DNA from 4 places in the Streptomyces sp. NPDC055243 genome. Region 2 is predicted to be linked to each of the others. Evidence: riboswitches for the same ligand, from Rfam matches in the RefSeq annotation. Region 2 holds a riboswitch; each other region holds the start of a gene.
The links. Region 2 has a riboswitch for cobalamin ahead of ACIGXX_RS11190 (ABC transporter substrate-binding protein). Riboswitches for the same ligand answer to the same signal wherever they lie in the genome.
Positions count from the first base shown of each region.

Region 1: another riboswitch for cobalamin. It lies ahead of ACIGXX_RS22715 (cobalamin biosynthesis protein); the one in region 2 lies ahead of ACIGXX_RS11190 (ABC transporter substrate-binding protein).
Region 3: another riboswitch for cobalamin. It lies ahead of metE (5-methyltetrahydropteroyltriglutamate--homocysteine S-methyltransferase); the one in region 2 lies ahead of ACIGXX_RS11190 (ABC transporter substrate-binding protein).
Region 4: another riboswitch for cobalamin. It lies ahead of ACIGXX_RS18880 (ABC transporter substrate-binding protein); the one in region 2 lies ahead of ACIGXX_RS11190 (ABC transporter substrate-binding protein).

Region 1 covers NZ_JBITWR010000007.1:383,149-387,352, reverse strand. Annotated here, with positions in the region: gene ACIGXX_RS22725 (inorganic phosphate transporter) at 1-1,193, shown strand, start outside; gene ACIGXX_RS22720 (hypothetical protein) at 1,206-1,457, shown strand; cobalamin riboswitch at 1,637-1,772, shown strand; gene ACIGXX_RS22715 (cobalamin biosynthesis protein) at 1,894-2,835, shown strand; gene ACIGXX_RS22710 (cobyric acid synthase) at 2,832-4,204, shown strand, end outside.
Region 2 covers NZ_JBITWR010000003.1:298,169-302,372, reverse strand. Annotated here, with positions in the region: gene ACIGXX_RS11205 (haloacid dehalogenase-like hydrolase) at 1-928, opposite strand, end outside; gene ACIGXX_RS11200 (helix-turn-helix domain-containing protein) at 1,124-1,987, shown strand; gene ACIGXX_RS11195 (VOC family protein) at 1,993-2,442, shown strand; cobalamin riboswitch at 2,450-2,636, shown strand; gene ACIGXX_RS11190 (ABC transporter substrate-binding protein) at 2,729-3,745, shown strand; gene ACIGXX_RS11185 (iron chelate uptake ABC transporter family permease subunit) at 3,742-4,204, shown strand, end outside.
Region 3 covers NZ_JBITWR010000013.1:16,540-20,743, forward strand. Annotated here, with positions in the region: gene metE (5-methyltetrahydropteroyltriglutamate--homocysteine S-methyltransferase) at 1-1,814, opposite strand, end outside; cobalamin riboswitch at 1,976-2,194, opposite strand; cobalamin riboswitch at 2,449-2,633, shown strand; gene ACIGXX_RS31535 (energy-coupling factor ABC transporter permease) at 2,663-3,418, shown strand; gene ACIGXX_RS31540 (energy-coupling factor ABC transporter substrate-binding protein) at 3,418-3,810, shown strand; gene cbiQ (cobalt ECF transporter T component CbiQ) at 3,817-4,204, shown strand, end outside.
Region 4 covers NZ_JBITWR010000006.1:54,603-58,806, forward strand. Annotated here, with positions in the region: gene ACIGXX_RS18865 (DUF2017 domain-containing protein) at 1-30, shown strand, start outside; gene ACIGXX_RS18870 (amino acid permease) at 408-1,877, shown strand; gene ACIGXX_RS18875 (M67 family metallopeptidase) at 1,963-2,385, shown strand; cobalamin riboswitch at 2,349-2,505, shown strand; gene ACIGXX_RS18880 (ABC transporter substrate-binding protein) at 2,549-3,508, shown strand; gene ACIGXX_RS18885 (FecCD family ABC transporter permease) at 3,613-4,204, shown strand, end outside.

The DNA of each region.
Region 1 (4,204 bases), on a different contig from region 2:
CCAACGCGATGGCCACCACCATCTCGACCGGCGCCCTCAAGCCCAAGACGGCGGTGGCCATGTCCGCCGTGCTGAATCTCGTCGGCGCCTTCCTGTCGGTGGAGGTCGCCAAGACGATCTCCGGCGGGATCGTCAACGAGGACGGACTGAAGACAGAGGTGATCTTCGCGGCCCTGGTGGGCGCGATCCTCTGGAATCTGTTGACCTGGCTGGTGGGCCTGCCCTCCAGCTCCTCCCACGCACTCTTCGGCGGCCTCATCGGTGCCGCGGTCATGTCGATGGGCTGGTCGTCGATCGACGGCGGCACCGTCGTCACGAAGATCCTGATCCCCGCGATCGCCGCGCCCCTCGTCGCCGGCATCGCCGCGACGCTGGCCACGCGCCTGACGTACCGCATCGGGCGCAACACCGACACCAAGGCGACCGCCAAGGGCTACCGCACCGGCCAGATCGCCTCCGCGGGCCTCGTCTCGCTGGCGCACGGCACGAACGACGCGCAGAAGACGATGGGCATCATCACGCTCGCCCTGATCACCGGCGGCGTCCTGAACCCGGGTGCCAACCCCCCGATGTGGGTCATCGTCTCGGCCGGTGTCGCCATCGCGCTGGGCACCTACCTCGGCGGCTGGCGCATCATCCGCACCATGGGCAAGGGCCTGACGGACCTCGCGCCGCAGCAGGGCTTCGCCGCCCAGACCAGCGCCGCGACCGCGATCCTCGCCTCCTCGCACATCGGCTTCTCGCTCTCCACCACCCAGGTCTGCTCGGGCGCCGTGATGGGCGCGGGCCTCGGCCGCAAGGGCGGTGTGGTCCGCTGGTCCACGGCGACCCGCATGTTCGTCGCCTGGGGCCTCACGCTCCCGGCCGCCGGTCTGGTCGGCGCGGGCGCGGAGTTCCTCACCAAGCAGGGCCCCTGGGGCGTCGCGGCGACCGCCGCGCTGCTCATCGGTGGCTCGGCCGTGATCTGGGTGCTCTCCCGGCGCAACGCCGTCGACCACACGAACGTCGCCGACGACGAGATCGGCGGCCCCTCCGGCGCCGAGCCCGCCGGTGTCGTGACCACCGCGATGGCCGCCGTCTCGCCGCCGCCCACCGGGTCGGCCGTGGCAAGCGCCGACGTCGACTTCGTCAAGGCCACCATCCCGGCCCCGACCGGCACCGTGGCGGATCCCGCCCGGCCCGCCACGGTGTAAGGACAACTCACCATGAACATCGACTGGGCAGCTCTCGGCTCCGTGTTCGGAGTCAGCCTCGGGGTGACGGTGGCCCTGGTGGGCCTGTTCACCCTCGGCATCGTCGGCCTCTCCAAGCGCGAGGCGGCCACGTCCGGCGCCTCTTCCACCACCGCCGGCACCACCGCCGGCACCGTCCCCGTGGCGGCACGCACGGGCGCGTACGCGTGCTTCGCGCTCTGCCTGGCGGCCGTGGCGTACGGGATCTACCTGATCGTCGCCTGACGGCACTTCGGCCTCACGGGAGCCGGGTGGGACACGCCTCGACGAGTGCGTCCCACCCGGCTTTCGCGTGTCCGCCGTGCCCGGCCCGCGCCGACGCACGCCGACGCCGGGAAACCGGCCCCATGTGGGCCTCGGCACACTCTCCCGTACCAGGTCAACGGCAAGTTGACGGGCGTTCGCGGGCGTGGTGGACTGCCGGAGCCATTACGGCGGCAGGAGAGGAAGCCGGTGCGAATCCGGCGCGGTCCCGCCACTGTCATCGGGGAGCCCCCTCCTCGGAAGCCAGGAACTCTCGCCGCCGGTCACGTCGAACCAGGGCGCGGACACCCTGAGTGAGGACATATCGCCATGCGCGGCCGCCCGTTGCCGGTCTCTGTGCCCCTGCCCTTCCAGGCCGGGCCCCTCGCTCCTCTCCTCCTTCCGGTCGGCTGAACCCGTGCGTGCCGACCGCGACTTCGCGTACGGCGCCGCCGCCGGCCTCCTCGGTGACCTGCTGCTCGGCGATCCTCGCCGCGGGCACCCGGTCGCCGCGTTCGGCCGGGCCGCGGGCGCCGTCGAGCGTGTGCTGTGGCGTGACCACCGCGGGTGGGGCGCCCTGCACGCCGTGGTGTGCGCCGGGGGCGCGGCCGGTGCCGCCGCCCTGGCCTCTTCTCTCGTACGTGACTCACGCGCCGCGTCCGTCGCGCTGACCGCCGCCACGACCTGGGCCGTGGTCGGCGGGACCTCGCTGGGGCGTGAGGCGCGGGCCATCGGCGGGGCGCTCGCCGCCGGGGACGTCGAGGTGGCGCGGGAGCGGCTGCCGCATCTGTGCGGGCGCGATCCGCAGGCTCTGGACGCCGACGGCATCGCGCGGGCCGTGGTCGAGTCCGTCGCCGAGAACACCTCCGACGCGGTGGTCGGTGCGCTCGTGTGGGGCGCCGTCGGCGGGGTGCCGGGGCTGGTCGCCTTCCGTGCCGTCAACACGCTCGACGCCATGGTCGGGCACAAGTCCGTGAGGTACCGGCGCTACGGGTGGGCCTCCGCGCGGCTCGACGACGTTCTGGGCTGGCCGGGCGCCCGGCTCACCGCGGTGCTGGCCGCCGTCGCCGGGGACGCTCCGAAGGGAGCCCTGCGCGCCTGGCGCGCGGACGCGGCCAAGCATCCGAGCCCCAACGCGGGGCCCGTGGAGTCCGCCTTCGCCGGGGCGTTGGGGGTACGGCTCGGGGGGAGCCTCTCGTACGGAGGCCGGGTCGAGCACCGGCCCGTCCTGAACACGAGCGGGCGGGCCGTCGACGTGACGGACATCGAGCGGGCCGTGCGGTTGTCGCGGCGGGTCGGACTGCTGGCCCTGGGGGTCGCGGCAGTGGTGAGCACTATGCGGAAAGGCGGCGCCTCGTGAGTGGTGGACTGCTCGTGGCCGGGACCACATCGGACGCGGGGAAGAGCGTCGTCACCGCGGGCATCTGCCGGTGGCTGGCCCGCAAGGGGGTCTCCGTCGCGCCCTTCAAGGCGCAGAACATGTCCCTCAACTCCTTCGTCACGCGCGAAGGCGCCGAGATCGGACGGGCCCAGGCCATGCAGGCGCAGGCCGCCCGGGTCGAGCCGAGCGCGCTGATGAACCCCGTGCTGCTCAAGCCCGGCAGCGACCGCAGCAGCCAGGTCGTCCTGATGGGCAAGGCCGTGGGCGAGATGAGCGCACGCGGCTACCACGGTGGACGGCAGGAAGCGCTGCTCTCCACCGTCGTGGGATGCCTGGAGGAACTGCGGGGCAGCTATGACGCCGTGATCTGCGAAGGCGCGGGCAGCCCCGCCGAGATCAATCTGCGGCGCACGGACATCGTGAACATGGGGATCGCGCGGGCCGCCCGCTTCCCCGTCCTCGTCGTCGGCGACATCGACCGCGGTGGCGTCTTCGCCTCCTTCTTCGGGACGACGGCGCTGCTCAGCGCACAGGACCAGGAACTGGTCGCCGGGTATCTCGTCAACAAGTTCCGGGGCGACGTCTCGCTGCTGGAACCCGGGCTCGACATGCTGCTCGGGCTCACCGGGCGGCGCACGTTCGGTGTGCTGCCCTTCCAGCACGGCCTCGGCATCGACGAGGAGGACGGCCTGCGGGTGTCCCTGCGGGGCGCCGTGCGCGAGTCCGCCGTCACCCCGCCGGTCGGTGAGGACGTGCTGCGGGTCGCCGTCTGTGCCGTGCCGCTGATGTCGAACTTCACGGACGTGGACGCCCTGGCCGCCGAACCCGGCGTCGTGGTGCGGTTCGTGGACCGGGCCGACGAGCTCGTCGACGCCGATCTCGTGGTCGTGCCGGGCACGCGCGGCACCGTGCGCGCCCTGGAGTGGCTGCGCGAGCGCGGTCTCGCGGACGCCATCGCGCGGCGCGCCGCCGAGGGGCGGCCCGTGCTCGGGATCTGCGGCGGCTTCCAGGTGCTCGGCGAGCACATCGAGGACGACGTCGAGTCGCGGGCGGGGGCCGTGGACGGGCTCGGGCTGCTGCCCGTGCGCGTGCGGTTCGAGCGCGAGAAGACCCTCGCGCGGCCGGTCGGCGAGGCGTTGGGCGAACCCGTCGAGGGGTACGAGATCCATCACGGCGTCGCCGAAGTCCTGGGCGGAGAGCCCTTCCTGGACGGCTGCCGCGTCGGCGAGGTGTGGGGCACGCACTGGCACGGCTCCCTGGAGAGCGACGCGTTCCGGCGCCGCTTCCTGACCGAGGTCGCCCGCGCCGCCGGACGCCGCTTCGTGCCCGCGCCCGACACCAGCTTCGG
Region 2 (4,204 bases):
TGTCGCCGGCCACCAGGACGGGCTTCTTCCACTCGTCGATGTACGTGTTGATGGCCGCGGGCTTGCCCTGGAACCAGGTCAGCGGCGCCCACAGGTTCGGCGTCAGCTCACGCCCCGCCAGCTTCTTCTCGTCGAAGCGGCCCTCCGCGATCTCCTTGCGGGAGCTGGTGACCTCGCCCGTCTTGCGGTCCTTGAGCTGCAGCCCGACGCCGATGACGTTCTCGGGCTTCACGGCGTAGCCGTACTTGGGGTCGGCAAGGACCATGCGCACCAGGTCCTCGCTGGCCGCGCTCACCACGTAGACCTCGATGCCGTGCTTGCGCAGAGACTTGTAGAGCTCCTGCATGCCGGTGAAGAACTCCGGCGCCTCGACCTCGGTCCTGGTCAGCTTCCCGTCCTCGTAGTACTCGGCGGGGATCGGCTTGTCGTGGGCGAGGAGCTCGTCGACGTACCCCTTGAGCTGCTTGAGTGTGAAGCCGGAGAAGATCTGCGCGGCCCACGGGTAGCAGACCTGGTCGTCGACCTCGCACAGCCGGTTGTAGTAGCTGTAGAGGCTCTCCTTGTGCTTCGCCGTGTCCTTGAAGGGGATGATCTTCAGCGACGGGTCCATCGACTTGCGGGTCAGCACCCCCTTCATCTCCAGGAAGGGCAGGAGGGACTCCTCCAGGTCGTTGCGGTACGTCGTGTTGTCCGCGTCGAAGACGGCGTACGCGCCCTTGTGGCCGTTCTCCGCGATGACCTTGCCCAGCTTCTTCGCGACCGGCTCGGGCCAGTGCTTCAGCTCGGCCGCGGTCCTCGTGCTCCGCGCGGAGGCGTCCGCGGCCGTCGCGTCCGTGCTGGGCCAGAGCGCCGTCCCCGCCAGGACGGCCGCGGTGAGCGCGCCCGCCGTGCCGAGTACGGCCAGCTTGCTCTTTGCCTTTACTGCCATGTTTCTGTGCCCCCTGAGAGCGGTCTGCGCCCCGTCCGGAGCGGCGGGTCATCGTATGAGGTCGGACCGCGGATTCCCATGATCGACATCACCGGACGCAGGGGGCATGGGACGGATCTGCGCGGGTAGCCGCATCGGACGTTCGCCGGGCCTCGGGGCCTGCCTCTCGGGCCCGCCCATCGCATACTGGAAGGCATGGAGACCGTCTCCCCGGAGTTCGTGCGGGCCGCTCCGCGGCTCGACGGCATGGTGGTGTCCGCCGTCGGCTACCGCACCGAGGGGGAGCGGCCGGGCCTGCACCGCGGCCTGCCGTCCCCGTACCTGACGCTGATCTTCTCGCTGGACGGCCCCGTCGTCAGCGGCGCGAGCCCCGAGCAGGCGGGCGGCCCCGACGCCGACCGCACGGACATCGTCCTGGGCGGCCTGCACCAGTCCCCGGCCTACGTCGTGCGGCCCGAGCACGAGGCGGGCATCCAGCTCGCCGTGCACCCGCTCGCCGCCCGCGCCCTGTTCGGCGTACCGGCGTCGGAGCTCGCGGACGAGCTGGTGACGCCCGGCGCTGAGGTGATGGGCCGCAGCGCCGCCGACGTACGGGAGATGCTGTGCGAGCAGGGCGGCTGGGAGGAGCGATTCGCCTTCCTGTCCGCCTACTTGAGGCAGCGCGCGGCCGAGGAATCCGGCGGAACCGTACGCCCCGAGGTCGCCGAGGCCTGGGCCTGGCTGGCCCGGCACCGGGGCGTCGGCACCCTGCACGGCCTCTCCCGGCACGTCGCGCTCAGCGAACGCCGCCTGACCACGCTCTTCCGCGCCGAGACGGGCCTGAGCCCCAAGCAGGCGGGCCGCCTGATGCGCTTCCAGCGCGCACGCGACGCCGTCGTACGCCTCGTCGCCGCGGGCGCCGCCCCCGACCTGGCCCGTGTCGCCGCCGACTGCGGCTACTACGACCACTCCCACCTGGTGCGGGACTTCCGGCAGTACACCGGCGTCAGCCCCAGCGGCTGGCTGGCCGAAGAGTGCCGGAATATCCAAGCCGGGAGCCATGGCGGAGGCGAAGAGTAGGAGCCATGAACACCACCGAGAAGCAACAGCAGCCCCAGTCCACCTCCGCCGGGCGCGCGCCCGACGTCTGGCCGACGCTCCAGGCCCACGACGCCCCCGCCCTGATCGACTTCCTGGTCGGCACCGTCGGCTTCCTGCGCACCGCCGTCTACGAGGACGGCGACCGCGTGGCCCACGCCGAGCTCGACTGGCCCGAGGGCGGCGCGATCATGCTCGGCTCGTACGACGAGAAGTCCCAGGGCTGGTGCCTGGAACCGGGCACCTTCGGCGCGTATGTCGTCACCGACCACGTGGACGACCTCTACCAGCGGCTCAGCACCGCCGGGGTCGAGATCGTCCGCGAGATCGAGGACCAGCCGTACGGCAGCAGGGAGTTCGCGATCGCCGACCCCGAGGGCAACAAATGGTCCTTCGGCACCTACCGCGGCGCGCCGAGGCCCGGTCAGCCGTCCTGACCCTGCGTGATAGCTTGCGAGCGCCAGTCAACCCACACCAGGGCCAGGGAATCCGGTGCGAATCCGGAACTGACGCGCAGCGGTGAGGGGGAACGGGCGGGGCCACGGCCACTGGGCGTCCACGGACGCCTGGGAAGGCGCCCCGCACGGCCGATCCCCGAGTCCGAAGACCTGCTGGCACCTTCGCCCGCGCACCGGGCGGCGGAGGTGACGAAGCAGGCCAGGCTCCGCGTATGAGCCGTGAGACTCAAGGGATCGTGTGTCCTCCACAGCCCGTCGTGTACGTATGCCCCTTCTCCTCGGCGTCGCCCTTTCGGCCACGCTGACCTCCTGCGGCGGCTCCGGCTCGTCGGCCTCCACCTCGGACGAGAAGGCCGCCGGCTACCCACTGACCCTGACCTCCTGCGGAAAGAAGGCGGAGATCAAGGCGCCGCCGCAGCGGGCGGTCTCCCTCGACCAGGGCTCCACCGAGATCCTGCTCTCCCTCGGCCTCGCGGACCGCATGGCCGGCACCGGGACCTGGACGGACCCGGTCCTGGAGGGCCTGGAGAAGGACAACGCCAAGGTCGAGCGGCTCGCCGACAGCTACCCCTCCTTCGAGAAGGTCCTCGCCCAGGAACCGGACTTCGTCACCGCGTCCTTCGAGGCGACGGTCAGCAAGGGCGGCGTCGCCGACCGCGCCAAGTTCGCCGAGCTCGGCGTACCCGCCTATGTCTCGCCCTCCGACTGCGCGGGCAAGGACAACAGCGGCGACGGCGACGGCCGCCGCGACAAGACGCTGACCATGGACACGGTCTACGGCGAGGTGCGCGACCTGTCCAAGGCGTTCGGCGTCGAGAAGCGCGGCGAACGCCTGATCGCGCGGCTCAAGGACCGGGTGGCGAAGGCGACCAAGGCGATGGACGCCTCCGATGCCTCGCTCCTCTACTGGTTCGCCAACTCCGACGCTCCCTACATCGCGGGCTGCTGCGGAGCGCCGGGCATCATCACCCGCGAGCTCGGCGCGAAGAACGTCTTCGACGACACCCGCGACGAGTGGCCCCAGATCAACTGGGAGACGGTGGCCGACCGCGACCCGGACGTCCTGGTCATCGGCGACCTCACCCGCAGGTCGCAGACCGCGGAGAGCGCGAAGAAGAAGATCGCGTTCCTGGAGTCCAACCCGGTCACCAAGAACCTGACCGCCGTGAAGAAGAAGCGGTACGTGCTGCTGAGCGGCCAGGCCATGAACCCGACGATCCGCACGGTGGACGGCGTGGAGCAAGTAGCCGACGCCTTGCGCGAGTTCGGGCTCGCCAAGTGACGCGAGCCCTCCCGGGCGGCATACGGCAGACCCTGCTCTGGACGGCGGGACTCGCCGCCCTGGCCCTCTCCGTGGCGGTGGCCGTCACCATCGGCCCCGCCGACATCTCCGTACCGGACGTGTGGTCGGCGGTGGCCGCCCACCTCGGCTGGGGCGAGGCGACGCTGACGCCCATCCGGGACGGCATCGTCTGGAACCTGCGCATGCCGCGCACGCTGCTCGCGGCGGTCTGCGGCGCGGGCCTCGCGGTCTGCGGGACGGTCCTCCAGTCCCTCCTGCGCAACCCGCTCGCCGACCCCTTCGTGCTCGGCGTCTCCTCGGGGGCCTCCACGGGCGCGGTCGCGATCGTCGTCCTGGGGGTCGGCGGGGGAGTGGTGTCGATCTCGGCGGGCGCCTTCGTGGGCGCCGTGGTCTCGTTCGCCCTCGTCCTGCTGCTCAGCCACACCCTGGGCGGAAGCA
Region 3 (4,204 bases), on a different contig from region 2:
GTCTCCAGGTCGTCGACCTCGTCGCGCAGGGCGAGGGCGACCTGGCGCGCGGTGTCGCCGAGCGGCTGGTCGTCGCGGACGAAGGACCAGGCGAGCATGGTGACGGGACCGGTGAGCATGCCCTTGACGGGACGGTCGGTGAGGGAGTTGGCGTACGAGGTCCAGCGCACCGTCATCGGCTCGGGCCGCGAGATGTCCCCTGCCAGGACCGGCGGGCGCACATAGCGGGTGCCGTAGGATTGGACCCAGCCGTGCTGTGTGGCGAGGTAGCCGGTGAGCTGCTCGGCGAAGTACTGCACCATGTCGTTGCGTTCGGGCTCGCCGTGCACCAGGACGTCGATGCCCGCCTTCTCCTGGAAGGCCAGGACCTCGCGGATCTCGTTCCTGATGCGCTCCTCGTACCCGGCGGTGTCGATACGTCCCGCACGCAAGTCGGCCCGTGCCGTGCGCAGTTCGGCGGTCTGCGGGAACGAGCCGATGGTGGTCGTGGGCAGCTGCGGCAGGCCCAGCCGCGTCCGCTGGGCCGCCGCCCGCTCCGGGTAGGCATGTGCGCGGCGGGCGTCGGTTTCGGTGACGGCGGCGACGCGGGAGCGTACGGCCGGGTCGTGGGTGAGGGCGGAGCCCGAGCGGGACGCCAAGTCGGCGCGGTTGGCCGACAGTTCGGCCGCGATGGCGCCCGTGCCCTGGGCCAGGCCGCGGGCGAGCGTGGCGATCTCGGCGGTCTTCTGGTGGGCGAAGGCCAGCCAGCGGGCGATCTGCGGGTCGATGTCCCGCTCGGCGGTGGAGTCCAGCGGGACGTGCAGCAGGGAGCAGGACGCGGAGACGTCGACCCGGTCGGCGAGGCCCAGGAGCGTGCCCAGGGTGGACAGCGACTTCTCCAGGTCGTTGATCCAGATGTTGCGGCCGTTGACGACGCCCGCGACAAGACGCTTGCCGGGCAGACCGCCGACGGCGGCGAGGTCCTGGAGCTGGCTGGCGGCGGCCTCGGTGAAGTCCAGGGCGAGGCCGTCGACCGGTGCCTTGGCGAGCACCGGAAGCGCCTCGCCGAGCCTGCCGAAGTAGGAGCCGACCAGGAGCTTCGGGCGGTCGGTGAGGGCGCCCAGGTCGCGGTAGGCGCGCGCGGCGGCGTTGAGTTCGGCCGGGGTGCGGTCCTGGACCAGGGCGGGCTCGTCGAGCTGCACCCACTCGGCGCCCGCGGCGCGCAGGTCGGCGAGGACCTCGGCGTACACGGGAAGCAGACGGTCCAGGAGGGTGAGCGGCTCGAAGCCGGCGGCCACGCCGGGCGCGGGCTTGGCGAGCAGCAGATAGGTGACCGGGCCGACGAGGACCGGGCGGGCCGCGAGGCCGAGCGCGATCGCCTCCTTCAGCTCGGCGACCTGCTTGGCCGAGTCGGCGGTGAAGACGGTGTCCGGGCCCAGCTCCGGTACGAGGTAGTGGTAGTTGGTGTCGAACCACTTGGTCATCTCCAGCGGCGCCACGTCCTGGGTGCCGCGGGCCATCGCGAAGTATCCGTCGAGCGGATCGGTGTCGACGGCCTCGCGGTGCCGCTGGGGGATCGCGCCGACCATGACGCTGGTGTCCAGGACGTGGTCGTAGTACGAGAAGTCGCCGGTCGGCACTTCGTCGATGCCGGCGTCGGCCAGATGCCGCCAGGTGGACCGGCGCAGCTGCGCCGCGGTGTCCCGGAGGGCGTCGGCGGTGACGCGGCCCTTCCAGTACCCCTCGACGGCCTTCTTCAGTTCCCGGTCGGGGCCCTGGCGGGGGTAGCCGTACACGGTGGACCGTGCTGCCGCGGCTGCGGACTTCGCTGTCACGGAAATCTCCTTCGCGAGATGACTCCTGAGCATCCCGGGGACGGGACACGGACGCGAAGGGATGACGGACCGGATGGACCGAACGCGCGCCTGCGGCACGGTGCTCCACCTGATCCGACGCCGACCCGCCCACGAGGTCACCGGGATGTCCGCACGTGAGGGGTCACGTACGGGCAACGGGCAGGTCTTCGGACTCGCGGGCACACCTGCCGAAACAGGTTCCTACTGGCCGTCGCTTCCCGGATCCGCGCTCGGATCCAGTGCTCATGACGGCGGTCGTTCCCACTCACCGCTGCGGGGCAGTCCCGGATTCCCACCGGGTTCCCTCTTACGACGCTCCTGCCTGGCGGACAGGGCGAACCAGCTGCACCGGTCAGGCTAAGGGGTGGTCCGGCCTCTTGGGCAGTACTGATCACATTCCGGACCGTGAGGTGAGACACGGCGGCGGGGCGGTCCGCCATCAGCTCCAGGACCGTCGCGCGATCGATGGCCCGCCCACTCCTGAACCTCGCGCGAGCCGGGCGCACACGGTCGAGGCACATGGGCTGACCAGGGGCGTACGCCCTGGTCGTGTGCGCTCGCGCGTGCCACAGCCGGGGCGGTCCCGCAAGTTGTCAGGAGGCTCGATCGAGCACTAGGGTCACCACGCCTTGGTGCTCGGGAAATCCGGTGTGATGCCGGTGCGGCCCTCGCCACTGTGATCGGGAAGTCCGGCTCCAGCCCTCGCGGCAGCCACTGGGTGCTCACGCACCCGGGAAGGCGGAGTCCGGTCGGTACGACCCGTCAGCCAGGAGACCGGCCAAGGCGCGTTGTCCATCCACGAGGTGCTGGAGAGGGTCTGCTTAGCCATGCACATAGCCGAGGGTTTCCTCCCGCCGGCGCACGCGATCGCCTGGGGCGTAGCGTCCGCGCCGTTCGTCGTCCACGGAGTCCGCTCCCTGACGCGTGAGGTCAAGGAGCACCCGGAGAGCACCCTGCTCCTGGGCGCATCCGGTGCCTTCACTTTCGTCCTTTCCGCACTGAAGATCCCCTCCGTCACGGGCAGTTGCTCGCACCCGACGGGCACGGGCCTCGGCGCGATCCTGTTCCGGCCGCCGATCATGGCGGTCCTCGGCACCATCACGCTGCTGTTCCAGGCGCTGCTGCTGGCCCACGGCGGGCTCACCACGCTCGGCGCCAACGTGTTCTCCATGGCGATCGTCGGGCCATGGGCCGGATACGCCGTCTACCGCCTCCTGAAGCGGTACGACGTGCCGCTCATGGTCGCCGTGTTCTTCGGCGCCTTCGTCGCCGACCTGTCCACGTACTGCGTCACCAGCGTCCAGCTGGCCCTGGCGTTCCCCGACCCGAGCAGCGGATTCCTCGGCGCCCTGGGCAAGTTCGGCGGCATCTTCGCCGTCACCCAGATCCCGCTGGCCGTCAGCGAGGGCCTGCTCACCGTCGTGGTGATGCGGCTGCTCGTGCAGTCGAGCAAGGGTGAGCTCACCCGGCTCGGCGTCCTGCTGCGGGACAAGTCGTCAGCGGCCGTGACCGCAGGGAAGAACGTGACGGCAGAGAAGAACGTGACGACGGAGAAGCAGACGGAGACGGGGGCCAGCGCCTGATGAGCCGCAACGCGAAGATCAACACTCTGCTCCTCCTCATCGTCGCCGCGCTCGCCGTGCTGCCGCTGGCGCTCGGTCTCGGCGACGACGAGAAGGAGCCGTTCGCCGGGGCCGACGCCCAGGCCGAGACCGCGATCACCGAGATCGAGCCGGACTACGAACCCTGGTTCTCGCCGCTGTACGAACCCCCCTCCGGGGAGATCGAGTCCGCGCTCTTCGCCCTTCAGGCGGCGCTGGGCGCGGGCGTCCTCGCGTACTACTTCGGTCTGCGCAAGGGACGCCGCCAGGGCGCCGAGCTCGCACTGGCCGAGAAGGCCGCCACAGCCGGGAAGGCCGCCACGGAGCGGACCGCCGACGGGGAGAGCGCCCGGGCCGAGACCGAGCAGGTCTGACCCCGCGTGCTGCCCATCGACGCGGCGGCGCACAGCAGTCGCTGGCGCCGCCGCCACCCCGTGGACAAGGCCGTGCTCGGCCTCGGTTTCACCGTCCTCGCCGTCTCTCTGCCGCCCTGGCCGGGTGCCGCCCTGGTCCTGGTCGCCGCGCTCGCCGTACTGCTCGGGCCCGCCGGTGTGCCGCCGCGCAAACTGTGGCGCGCCTACCGCGTGCCGCTCGGCTTCTGCGTCACCGGCGCCCTGACCCTGATCGTGCAACTCGGCGGCCCCGAAGGGTTCGTCACGCTCGCCGACGGCGGCCCCGCACGCGCGGGCGGTCTGCTCCTGCGCACGTCGGCGGCCTCGCTCGGCGTCCTGCTCTTCGCCTTCACCACGCCCATGTCGGACCTGCTGC
Region 4 (4,204 bases), on a different contig from region 2:
GAGACCTTGGTCGGCACGCTCATCGACTGAGGCTGAGGGCCGAGGGCTGACGGCGAGGGCTGAATGTCACAGCAAAGTCGTTGTATGTAGCAGCGGTTACCTCGCGTTCGCTCAGCGGACGCTCAAATCCGGATAACGATCGTGTCACTTCATTGCCCGTGTTTGACGCGTCAGGGGAATTTTGTCCGGTTCTTCTCGTGGTGTGGGCCACACGCGGATGAACCGATCACTATTGCGACCGTGATAAATCTTCACGACCACTCGGTGACGCCACCCATGTCACCGGTGGCGCTCGGGCCGGCAGACCGCCGGTAGCACTCCATCCATATCCGGGGGGATCAGGACCTGATCCGTGGCCATGACGCAGACTGCGGGCTCACGGATCTAGCGTGGAGAAAGGCGTCACCATGACCTCAGTGCAGGTCGAAGAGCATCACGACGGCAATGAGGCCGACGGCGCGGGCGGTTCGCCCGGCTCGTCAGGCGAGGGTTATCAGCGCGGGCTAGGTGCCCGGCAGATCCAGATGATCGCGATCGGCGGTGCCATCGGCACCGGCCTGTTCCTCGGCGCGGGCAAGGCCATCCACAAGGCCGGTCCGAGCCTCATCCTGGCGTACGCCATCGCCGGCCTCGTCATCTTCTTCATCATGCGGGCCCTGGGCGAGCTGCTCATGTACCGCGCCGTGTCGGGCTCCTTCTCGGAGTACGCGCGTGAATTCATCAGCCCGTTCTTCGGGTACGTGACCGGCTGGACGTACTGGCTCTTCTGGGTCGTGACCGGCATCACGGAAGTCACGGCGGCGGCCCAGTACATGCAGTACTGGACGCACGGCTCCATTCCACAATGGGCCTACGCGCTGATCTTCACGGTCATCCTGTACGGCGCCAACCTGATCTCCGTGAAGCTCTTCGGCGAGCTCGAGTTCTGGTTCTCGATGGTCAAGGTCACCGCGATCATCGGCATGATCCTCATCTGCGCCGGCGTCCTCACCATCGGCTTCTCCGACGCCGGTGACACCGCGTCCGTGTCCCACCTGTGGGACCAGGGCGGCTTCTTCCCGAACGGCATCGGCTCCACGCTGATGACGCTGCAGATCGTGATGTTCGCCTTCCTCGCCGTCGAGCTCGTCGGCGTCACCGCGGGCGAGTCCAAGGACCCCAAGACCGTCCTGCCCAAGGCCATCAACACCGTGCCGTGGCGCATCGCCGTCTTCTACGTCGGCGCGCTCATCATGATCCTCTCGGTCGTCCCGTGGACCACGTTCCAGCCGGGCGTCTCGCCGTTCGTCGCGGCCTTCGAGGAGATGGGCCTGGGCATCGGCGCCGCCATCGTCAACTTCGTCGTCCTGACGGCCGCGCTCTCCTCCTGCAACTCCGGCATGTACTCCACCGGCCGCATGCTGCGCGACCTGGCGCTCAACGGCCAGGGCCCGAAGTTCTTCACCAAGCTGACGAAGAACGGCCTGCCGCTGGTCGGCACCACCTTCTCCGCCACGCTGATGCTGGTCGGCGTCTGGATCAACTACCAGTGGCCGGGCGAGGCGTTCAACTACGTCGTCTCCTTCGCGACCATCTCCGGCATGTGGGCCTGGATCATGATCCTGGTCTGCCAGATCAAGTACCGCCGCAAGGCCGACCGCGGCGAGCTGCCGCAGTCCACCTTCCGGGCGCCGGGCGCTCCGTACACGAGCTGGTTCGCGCTCGCCTTCATCGGGATGGTCATCGTGATGATGGGCATCGACAAGGACGCGCGGATCTCGCTCTACGCGGCTCCGGTGTGGGCCCTGATCCTCGGCGTCGGCTACCTGATCATGCAGAAGCGGGGCGCGCAGCCCGCGGGCGGCGACAAGGCCGAGCCGCAGGACGCGGTGAAGTAGTGCCGTAACACCCCTCGTCCCAGCATGTGGGCCCGCTCGTACCATCCTTCGGTACGGGCGGGCCCTTCTGCTTATCCTGGCTGCCATGCTGACCCTGACCCAGGCCCTCCACGACCAGATCGTCGCGCACGCGCGCCAGGACCACCCCGACGAGGCCTGCGGTGTGGTCGCGGGCCCGGAGGGCACCGGCCGCCCCGAGCGCTTCATCCCGATGCTGAACGCGGCCCGCTCGCCCACGTTCTACGAGTTCGACTCGGGTGACCTGCTCAAGCTCTACCGCGAGATGGACGACCGCGACGAGGAGCCGGTGATCGTCTACCACTCGCACACGGCGACCGAGGCGTACCCCTCGCGCACGGACATCACGTACGCGAACGAGCCGGGCGCCCACTACGTCCTGGTCTCCACGGCCGACGCCGACGACGCGGGCGAGTTCCAGTTCCGCTCCTTCCGGATCGTCGAGGGCGAGGTCACCGAAGAAGAGGTGAAGGTCGTCCAGGCATACTGAGCTTCACCTTGAGGCGGCAGGACCCAGGAAGCCGGTGCGAATCCGGCACGGTCCCGCCACTGTGACCCCACCCTTCGCGGGCGGGGCAGTCAGGAACTGACCTGCCGCCCTCTTCTCCCACGACGCAGGGGACGCGGAATCCCCTGGAGGAGGCAGCTCAGCCATGTCCCGTCCCCTACGCGTGTTTGTCGCCGCGGCGCTGCTGGTCCCGCTCGCCGCGTGTTCGTCCTCCGACGGCACCGACGCGAAGCCGCAGGCCAAGACGCGGGGCTTCCCGTACACGGTCACCAACTGTGGCGTGAAGACGACGTACGAAGCACCGCCGAAGCGCGCCGTCACGATGAACCAGCACGTCACGGAAGTGATGCTGGAGCTGGGCCTGAAGGACCGCATCGCGGGCACGGCGTACCTGGACGACAAGGTCCTGCCGAAGTACGCGAAGGCGTACGCGGACACCCCCGTCCTCGCCAAGGAATACCCCTCGTACGAGAAGCTCCTGGCCGCCGACCCCGACTTCGTCTACGGCGGCTACGCGAGCGCCTTCCAGGCGGGCGAGGGCCGCAGCCGCAAGGCCCTGGCGAAGTCCGGCATCGAGAGCCGCCTCAACGTCGAGGGCTGCGCGAAGCGGGCCGTGTCGATGGACGACGTCTACCAGGAGGTCCGCGAGGTCGGCAGCACGTTCGGCGTGCGGCAGCGGGCGGACGAGTGGGTGGGCGCGGCCAAGCGCGAACTGTCCGCGACGGAAGCGAAGTCGAAGTCCAGGAAGCCGATCCCGGTCTTCGTCTACGACAGCGGCGACAAGACCGCGTTCACGGCGGGCGGCCGGGGCATCGGCAACGACATCATCGAGCGGGCCGGCGGCCGCAACGTCTTCGCCGACCTGGACAAGTCCTTCGGCGACGCGTCCTGGGAGTCGGTGGTCGACCGCAAGCCCGAGGTGATCGTGATCCTCGACTACGGCGGCACGACGGTCGCCCAGAAGAAGAAGCGCCTCCTGGACGACCCGGTCCTCGCGGACGTCCCCGCCGTCAAGCATCAGCGCTTCGCGGTCCTGCCCCTGTCGGACACGGTGGTGGGGGTGCGGGCACCGGGGGCGGTGAAGAAGCTGGCGGACCAGCTGTGAGGGGGCGGATTCAGCCCGTCCGGCGTTTGAGGACGAACTCGGCGGAGCCGGTGATGACGGCGACCAAGGCCCCCGCGCCGGAGCGGCCCGCGGCGGAGCCGCACATGTCACAGCCGGGAAGGGGCGGGGTTGGGGAAGGCCCCGCCAGGATCACACCGACCCGCGGACGGCTGCGCTACACGACAGTCATAGCGGCGCTCTGCGCAGCCCTCGCGGCGGCAGTCGTCGCGGGTCTCGCGCTGGGCTCGGTCCGCATACCCACGGCCGACGTCCTTCAGATCCTGACGGGCGGCGCGCAGCCCTCCCCGTTCCGCACCATCGTGCTGGACGTGCGACTCCCCAGGGTGCTGCTCGGCGCAGCCGTAGGCGCCGGGCTCGCCGTCATCGGCACCGTCCTGCAGGCCCTGGTGAGGAACCCGCTGGCCGATCCGTTCCTGCTCGGCGTCTCCTCCGGTGCCTCCGCGGGAGCCGTCGCCGTCATCGTCCTCGGCAGTGTCTTCGGCCTGGGCGCGGGGCTGGCCACCACCGTCACCCTTCCGGCCGCCGCCTTCGCCGGCGCGCTGCTCTCCCTGCTCGTCGTCTACACCCTGGCCAGGTCCGGCGGCGGAGGCTTCGCCACCGGCCGGCTGATCCTGGCCGGGGTGGCCGTCTCGTACATCCTCTCCGCCCTGACCAGCCTGATCCTGATCATGGCCG